One region of the Nocardioides daphniae genome, then DNA from elsewhere that is predicted to be linked to it. Evidence: riboswitches for the same ligand, from Rfam matches in the RefSeq annotation. Region 1 holds a riboswitch; the other holds the start of a gene.
What was found. A riboswitch is a leader RNA that binds a small molecule or an ion and turns the genes downstream of it on or off. The one in region 1 is predicted to bind cobalamin.
Positions count from the first base shown of each region.

Region 2: another riboswitch for cobalamin. It lies ahead of E2C04_RS20440 (nitroreductase family protein); the one in region 1 lies ahead of E2C04_RS09620 (VWA domain-containing protein).

Region 1 covers NZ_CP038462.1:1,951,642-1,956,012, reverse strand. The annotation lists partial or broken gene E2C04_RS09630 (DUF222 domain-containing protein) at 5-631, opposite strand; gene cbiE (precorrin-6y C5,15-methyltransferase (decarboxylating) subunit CbiE) at 1,467-2,393, opposite strand; cobalamin riboswitch at 2,431-2,582, shown strand; gene E2C04_RS09620 (VWA domain-containing protein) at 2,619-4,371, shown strand, end outside.
Region 2 covers NZ_CP038462.1:3,514,317-3,518,687, forward strand. The annotation lists gene E2C04_RS17925 (SRPBCC family protein) at 1-170, opposite strand, end outside; gene E2C04_RS17930 (hypothetical protein) at 269-1,138, opposite strand; cobalamin riboswitch at 1,249-1,435, shown strand; gene E2C04_RS20440 (nitroreductase family protein) at 1,490-1,792, shown strand; gene E2C04_RS20445 (nitroreductase family protein) at 1,789-2,118, shown strand; gene E2C04_RS17265 (SigE family RNA polymerase sigma factor) at 2,191-2,718, shown strand; gene E2C04_RS17270 (hypothetical protein) at 2,718-3,449, shown strand; gene E2C04_RS17275 (GNAT family N-acetyltransferase) at 3,481-3,993, opposite strand; gene E2C04_RS21175 (DnaB-like helicase C-terminal domain-containing protein) at 4,038-4,371, opposite strand, start outside.

The sequences.
Region 1 (4,371 bases):
CATCGCTGGTCTTGCGGACAGCACCGTCCGACCGGCGGGGGTTGGTGAAGGCGTGCAGGTAGGTGGCGAGTCGCGCTGCCACCGCGTCGGGCACGACGCCGTTGATCCGAGTGGTCCCGTCCCCGATAGCGCGCAGGCGTAGCCGCTGCTTCTCCTGGGCCCGCTTCTCCGCGGCTTCGAGCTTGCGACGCTCCTCGTCCTCGAACCGTTCCGGGTCGACGACCTCGAGGATCCTGCGACCGAGGACCGTCAGCTCCTTGGGGTCGTGCTGCTCCGCGAGCCGCACCAGCTCGGCCTCGGCGCGGGCGATCAAGTCCTCACCGATCCGGCGCGGCAGTTCACTCACGGCGTGCCCGATCACCCGCGCCTGCGCCACGTTGACGCGCGCCTCCCGCAGCGCGGCCGCCAGCACCGGCAGCTCCCTGGCCAAGGTTTGGGCGAGACCCAAATCAGCCGCCGCGTCGCTGCGGCGCACGCGCCCGTGGTGGGCCAACCATCCGGCGGAGGTGTGGAACCCTTCGCGCTCGGCCAGGTCTTCCGCAGCAGCCATGACCCGGAGTCGGAGCTCCGTCACCTGTGACTCGATGGCAAGCAGCGTCAGCAGCGTTGACCCCTTTTCATCGGTGGGCATGAAGGTCGGGTTGACGTCCGCCACGGACTTGAGCGGCACGTGGTGATGGTGCTCTGGCGCGAGGGGGACCACGGAGGTACTAGGTTGCGCGTTGGTATGTGTCGAACGCAGCGGGCATACGCGGGGGTGTGACGCGCTACGCAGGCACGTCCAGACGTCTGAAACCCGAGGTCAGGCTCTTAATGCCACCTGCTTCAGTTCAAGCGAGTCGCGAAGAGCTCCTGCAACTCCGTCTCATCGAGCTCGTGCGCTTTCCGGGCGTGGAGCGCCACATCGGCCTTCAACGTGTTGCCTCGCAAGGAGGCTCGGCAATAGACCTGCCTGCCTTCGGCTTCGGCTCTCCGCACGAGCGGCATGAAGTTCGCGGTTTGGGTCGGCGAAAGGACACCCACCTGCTGCCCGTCGATGTCGACAGCGACAAGGTCTATCAACGAGCGTGGCCGTTTCTCGGTGAAAGACCGAAGGGAGGGGCTGCTGCACCGACTGGTGACAGTCTGAGGTGACCCATAGTGGGTGGAGTGTTGCACCGCGCATCGACTCAGACGTACAGGCTCCACTGCGTCACGGTGCGCAACGGCGTCCACCCGGTGAAGGTCCCGACGGGGTGTGTGCTCTCGACCGCCAGGCGAGTCAGCTCGCCCCCGTGGGTTCGATACGCCTCCGCAATCAGTGACTCGGTCTCCAACGTCACCCCGTGCACCACGAGACGTCCACCGGGCCGGAGAGCGGCGAGGCAGGCGGCTAGCACGCCGGCGCGTCGCGCCACCGCCGATGAAGATCGCGTCGGGAGCGTCCAACCCCGCCAATGCATCGGGCGCTCGTCCCTCGACGACCCTCAGGTCGGGCACACCGAGGCGTACCGCGTTGCGGGACACCCGGGCGGCGCGCTCAGGATCGGCCTCCACCGCGGTCGTACGGCAGCTGGGGTGGGCGCGCATCCACTCGATGCCCACGGAGCCAGCCCCGGCACCCACGTCCCAGAGGTGCTGTCCGGGGGCGGGGAGAGGCGGGCCAGTGCCGACGCGCGCAGGTCGCGCTTGGTGAGTTGACCGTCGTTCTCGAAGGCGTCGTCCGGCAGACCGGCGACCCACGACGCGCGCCTCGTCCCAGCATCCTCGGGGAACTCGATCGCCAGGACGTGCAGCGACGGAACGTCCGCGGCAGCCACCTGAGCCCACTCCTGCGCGGTCTTCACGGACCGCGACTCCGCCGCGCTCCCGAGGTCTCCGAGCAGGGTGATCACGGCGTCCGGGTGGCCCGTCTCGCTCAACAGCTCACCGACGATGGCGGGAGTCTCCGACCCCGACGTCAGGGCCAGGATCCGGCGTCCGGGAGCCACCTCCCGGAGCACCCGCGCCTCATGCCGACCGACCAGCGTCACGACCACCGATTCCTCGTCTGACCAGCGCATACGCGCCCGGGCCAGCGCCACGGACGAGACCGCGGGCACCACCCGTACGGCCTCGGTGCCCAGGGCCCGGACGAGCGTCGTACCGATGCCCGAGACCATCGGGTCGCCCGACGCCAACGCCACCACCCGACGGCCACGCAGCTCCTCCAGCAGGCCCGGCAACGAGGGGGCCAGCGGCGTCGGCCACGGACGTCGCTCCTGACCCTCGACCTCCGGCACCAGGTCGAGGTGACGGCGCCCGCCCATCAGCACGTCGGCCTCGCGCACGAGCGCCTCGCAGCCGGCGGCTAGGACGCCGTCGGCACCCACCCCGACGACCGTCACGAGGTGTCCACCGAGAGGGCCCGTCATGTCATCCACGTGACGGGAGGCTATCGTCAGCACCACACGTGAGGTGCCCCTGCGCCCCAGCCATCGGAAACGGTGGGGACGGACAACGGGGAGAATCTGGGAAGCCGGTGAGAATCCGGCACAGGCCCGCTGCGGTGAGCCGAGCACTCCGTCAGGAGTGACTCGACAAGTCCGAAGACCGGCCTCGCGGACAGCCATCCATGGCCTACGAGCGGGAGCCTCAACGTGCCACTGAAGTACCCATTTTCTGCCGTCGTCGGCTGCGCGTACGACCCGACGACCGCCTCCGGTCTCGACGACATGGGCCTCGCCCTCGTCCTCACCTCCATCAGCCCCGACATCGGCGGTGTCCTGGTGCGGGGCGAGAAGGGGACGGCCAAGTCGACCACCGTCCGCGGTCTCGCGGACGTGCTGCCCTGGATCGACGTGCACGAGCACGACCGGTTCTCGGCCGACCCGCACGACCCCGCGGCCACGTCACCCGACGCCGCGTACGGCACGAGCGGCGTGGTCAGCCGCCCGGTCCGCCTCGTCGAGCTGCCCGTCGGCGCCACCGAGGACCGGGTGCTCGGCTCCCTCAACCTCGAGAAGGCGCTCACCGCCGGAGCCGTCGAGTTCGAGCCCGGCCTGCTGGCGCGCGCCCACCGCGGAGTCCTGTACGTCGACGAGGTGAACCTGCTGCACGACCACCTGGTCGACCTGCTGCTCGACGCCGCCGCCACGGGCCAGGTCACCGTCGAGCGCGACGGCGTCTCGCTCGGCCACGGCGCGCGCTTCGTGCTGATCGGCACCATGAACCCCGAGGAGGGCGAGCTGCGCCCCCAGCTGCTCGACCGCTTCGGGCTCACCGTCGAGGTGGCCGCGCCCCGGGACCCCGCGCTGCGGGTCGAGGTCGTACGCCGTCGCCTCGCCTTCGACCACGACCCCGCCGGCTTCGTCGCCGCGTACGCCGCCAGCCAGGAAGCGCTGACCCAACGCATCGCCGACGCCCGCACCCGACTTGCCGAGGTCGCACTGGGAGAGGCGGCGATGCTCAAGATCGCCGAGATCTGCGCGGCATTCGAGGTCGACGGCCTCCGCGCCGACATCGTGACCGCGCGTACGGCCGTGGCCCACGCCGCGTGGGCCGGCCGCCGGTTCGTCACCCGGGGCGACATCCGGGCAGCGGCCCTGCTTGCCCTCCCGCACCGCCGCCGGCGCAACCCGTTCGACGCACCCGGGCTCGACGAGGACCTGCTCGACCGACTCCTGGGGGACGACGAGCTCCCCGAGCCGCCGGATCCGGAGGGCCACACCGACGGGGACGAATCCCAGAACGAGCCCCAGGGCGAGCAGTCGCCCTCCGCGACCGATACCGCCGGCGAGGCCGAGGGCGAATCGCAGCGCACGGAGCGCGACCCTGCCACGGCGGACGCGCATGACACCGACGGTGGCGAGAGCACCGACCCAGCGGCCAGCGACGCGGAGTCTGGTGAGACACCCACGGCACCGCGGCCGCCCGCACCGCCGCAACCCGCGGGTGACCGCACGACCACGGTGAAGGCCGAGGCCGCCTTCCGTCCCCGCCTCTTCACCGTCGACGGGATCGGAGAGGGCACGCCGGGACGGCGCAGCCGCGCGCTGGGCGCCAGCGGCCGTCGCGTCGGCGCCGTGCCGGGGCGTGGGGGATCCGGGTCGTTGCACCTCGTGGAGACCCTGCGTGCTGCCGCCGAGCGGCACGCAGGCGGTCGGCCGGCCGTGGACCGTGGCCGCTTCGCCTTCCAGGTCAGCGACCTGCGCACGGCCGTGCGTGAGGGGCGCGAGGCCAACCTGCTGCTGTTCTGCGTGGACGCCTCCGGGTCGATGGCGGCTCGTCGCCGGATGACCCAGGTGAAGACCGCGATCCTCTCGCTGCTCACCGACGCGTACCGCCGACGCGACAAGGTGGCGATGATCAGCTTCCGCGGAACTGATGCGGACCTGTCGCTGCCGCCGACCG
Region 2 (4,371 bases), 1.6 Mb from region 1:
GAGAACTCGGAGCCCAAGCGCGGGTGCGGGCCGTCGCCCTTGTAGCGCACGCCGGTGACGCCGGAGCTCCACTCGGGCATCCGCGACACGTCGCTGACGACGGCCCAGACGGCGGCGCGGTCGGCGTCGATCTCGACGGACTGCTCGAGCAGCGGTTGGACGTCCTGCACGGTGGCTCCCTGGGTGTCGCGGTGGTCTGTGGAGACCGTACGCCACGGGTGGCGGCGATGGGCGGCGTACCGCGGAGTGACCGGGCGACGGACGCGGGTCAGGCGTCGGGAGGTGGCTTGGCCGCGAAGTGACGCTCGAGCGCGGCCAGGACGTCCGGGTCGAGCACCGCCTCCGGGTCGGCGACCAGGTCGCGTTGGAACCGCTCGCGCGCCACCGCGTGAACCGAGCCGCCGAGGGCGAAGGGGAGGTGGCGGACGTACCAGTCGCGGAAGACCCGCGCCCCCAGCTGCTGCCAGGCCGAGGCGATCAGCCCGGGCCTCCCCCGGCGGATCCAGAAGCCGACGGCCTGGCCCAGGAGGGCGGCGACCACGAGGGCCACGACCATCACGAAGACCGTGCCCGCGACCTCGTCGCTGGCGAAGTTGTCGACGGCCGCGACCACCCCGCCCTGGTAGACGGGCACCAGCACCTCGACCTGCTCGGCGTAGGGGGCGACCTCCTCGGCGGCCTCCGCCAGCTGTTGGATCGACTCCCGGTCGGGCCTGACCTGCCACGCCTCACGGACCTGGCCGAAGGCTTCCCGTACGTCGAGGCGTTCGGCGGCGTCCCTGGCCCGGGCGACCGCGTCGGAGGTCGCCTCGATGTCACGCAGCGTGTCGCCGGCCTCCTCGACGCGCGCCTGCAGCTCGGCCTGGGGCGGAGTGTGCTGGTCGACGTAATCGATGGCGGCCTGGATCTCCTGCCGGTGGTCGATGACGTACTGCGCCTGGTGGTAGCGGTCGAGCAGGTGGGGCACGGCCGCGACCGCGTCACCTGACTTGCCGCTGACGGTCTCCGCGTCGCTCACCACCACGCTCAGGGCGGCGGCGGCGCCGTAGGCCCGGATCGTCATGTCGGCGGCCGCGCCCACGACCAGACGGCCCACCTCCAGCCGGCGGTGCAGCGGCAGCGGGTCGACCTCCCCCACGGCAGGGGTCTCCTCCGAGGGAGACGCTGGCCCACCGATGCGCACGGGGGAGGCTGCCCGGGGAGGGCGGGGGCAAACCCCAGGGAGCGCGTGGCGGTACGGTGGCGCCGGCACAACCTGCGAGGTGCCCCTCACGGGGAGAATCGGGAAGCCGGTGTGACTCCGGCACAGGGCCCGCTGCGGTGACCTCGAGTCGCCGGTCGTGCGCGACGCGCAGCCACTGGGACCACGGTCCTGGGAAGGCGACCGGTGGCGGTGACGGGAAGTCCGAAGACCGGCCTCGCTGAACAGCCGTCCGACCTGCCCGCACCCGTGGGTGGCAGCGGACGGCCCTGACTGCGGGAGCCCTTCATGACTGACCTGTACGACGCCATCTTCCGACGCCGTGACGTGCGCGCCGAGTTCACCGGCGAGCCGATCGCCGACGCCACGCTGGAGCGGATCCTCACCGCCGCGCACGCCGCGCCGAGCGTGGGCAACAGCCAACCGTGGGACTTCGTCCTCGTCCGCGGCGAGGAGACGCGGCGCCGCTTCCACGAGCACGTCGCGATCGAGCGCGAGACCTTCGCGTCGACGCTGGAGGGCGAGCGCGCCGCCACGTTCTCCCGGATCAAGGTCGAGGGGTCCTGGAGTCGACCCTCGGGGTCGTCGTGACGTACGACGCCGAGCGCGGTGGGCCGGCGGTCCTCGGCCGGCACGCGATCGCCGACGCCGGCCTCTACTCGAGCTGCCTGGCCATCCAGAACCTGTGGCTCGCCGCCACGGCGGAGGGGCTCGGGATGGGTTGGGTGTCGTTCTACCGCGAGGAGTTCCTGCAGGAGCTCCTCGGGATCCCCGCAAGCGTGCGGCCGGTGGCGTGGCTCTGCCTGGGGCCGGTCACGCAGCTGCAGGAGGTGCCCGACCTCGTACGCCACGGGTGGCGCCCGAAGCGGCCGCTCGCCGAGGCCGTGCACGTGGATCGATTTCGGGTGCGCGCCTGACGCAACCGCCGGCCCTCGGCGTGCGTCACTGTGGGCAAGGGGGCGAGGCTCGACCCTCGGAGAGGATCCGCGATGGCGCGCCGGGACGAACAGCGGTTCGTGGAGTTCGTCGACGCCCACCAGGGACGGCTGAGGCGCGCGGCCTTCCTGATCACCGGTGACTGGGCCTCGGCGGACGACGTCACGCAGGAAGCGTTGGTGCGGATGTACGTCGCGCTGCCCCGCATCGGTCAGGTCGAGAGCCTCTTCGGCTACGCGCGCCGCACCGTGGTCAACGTCGCCATCGACGCCGCTCGCCGCCGCGGGACGCGGGAGCGCTACGAGGCGAAGGAGTCCGTGCCGCCGCCGCTGACCGACGGCGCGGGCGCGTACGCCGACCGCGCGGCTGTCATGGCCGCCCTCGGTCTGCTGGCTCCCCGGCAGCGAGCGGTGGTGGTCCTGCGCTACTTCGAGGACCTCAGCGTCGACGAGACCGCCCGGGTGCTGGGCTGCTCGCCGGGCACCGTGAAGAGCCAGACCGCCCGCGGACTCGACGCCCTGCGCCGCGCGTTGGTCGAGGCTGGCTGGCACCACGAGGTGGAACTGGAAGTGAGTGAGTGATGGTCGACCTCAAGAACCTGCTGGACGACGCCAGCCGCGAGGACGCCGGGAGCACGGTCGACGCCCTCGACGTCGTGCGCGCCGGGCGTCGCCGCGTACGCCGTCGTGGCCTCCTGCGCGCCAGCGCCGCCCTTGCCCTGGTGCTCGTCGTCTCGGCCACGGCGCTCTCCGTGCGTCCGTGGGAGTCGGAGGAACCCCGCCTGCTGGAGCCGGTGCGTCCGCCGGCGCCGTCCGCGCCGCCTGCGGTCAGTGAGTTCACGCCGCCCGGCTCACTGCTGGACATCGGCGAGACCGCACGGGTCCCGGTCGAGCACGTCGAGGACGAGGGCAAGGTCGAGCTCACCGTCACCGACGTACGTCGCGGCGACACCGCCGACATGCTCGCGGAGCCCGATCTGTCCGCCAGCCTCCGCGAGCTCCTCGAGACCGGGCAGATCTGGTACGTCGACGTCACGATCAGGCACGTGTCCGGGAAGATCGGTGGGTACTACCTGGACTCTGACGTGGCGCCGGTGCTCCGCGGCGGTGGCGGGCACAACCAGGTGAGCTACCTCTTCGACTTCACGCCGTGTCCGTCGCGCGGACTCTCGAATCCGGCTGTCCCCCGGGAGGTCGTGAAGGACTGCATCGCCTTCCGGACCCCGCCCGGCACCGACGTGGTGGGGCTGCGATGGGGGCCGTTCGAGAGCGCGTACTACGTCGGGACCGAGAAGCCGGTGGTCTGGCGGTGAGGCGGGGCCGTGGGTGACATGGATCGAGATGTCAGGTGCGGTCCAGCCACCGCGGTCGTGTGACGCGAAAGAGCATGTGTGGCCCGAGCGGGTGCTCGAAGGACCCCTCGCGTACGAAGCCGAGACGATCCAGGACCGCGAGCGAGCTGTCGTTGCCGTCGCGGGCAAGAGCCACGACGGAGGGAAATGACCGGTCCTGCAGGGCGAAGTTGAGGACACACTCGCAGGCTTCGGTGGCGTAACCCCGTCCTTCGTGCCCCGGCAGCAGGGCGTAGCCGATCTCGATCTCGCTGCGCCCGCGCATCACGTGAGCCAGCTTGATGGTCCCGATGGATTGGGCGGCCAGGCGTACCACCCACCGCCCAAGACCATGAGTGCGCCACTGCTCCACGGCCTCCGCGACAAGGGGCACGATGCGCTCCGGGTCGCGGACGCCGCCCAGGTGGGCCATCACCTCCGGGTCCTGCCACAGCTCGGCGAAGAAGGGCACGTCGTCCGAGGTCACGGGCGTCAGCCGCAGTCTCGGAGTCTCCAGGGTCGTCACGGGAACAGCGTAGGTAGGCCTGCCGGCGGCAGTCAGGCGAGCACTCAGTGCGCCATGTCCACGAACCGGCTGTAGTGACCCTGGAAGGCGACGGTGATGTCGCGGGTCGCACCGTTGCGGTGCTTGGCGACGATCAGGTCGGCCTCGCCGGGGCGGGTCGACTCCTTCTCGTAGACGTCCTCGCGGTGGAGCAGGATCACCATGTCGGCGTCCTGCTCGATCGAGCCGGACTCACGCAGGTCGGACATCATCGGGCGCTTGTCGCCACGCTGCTCGGGGCCACGGTTGAGCTGCGAGAGCGCGATGATCGGGACTCGATCTCCTTCGCCAGCAGCTGATCTGGCGGGAGAACTCCGAGACCTCGAGCTGGCGGACTCC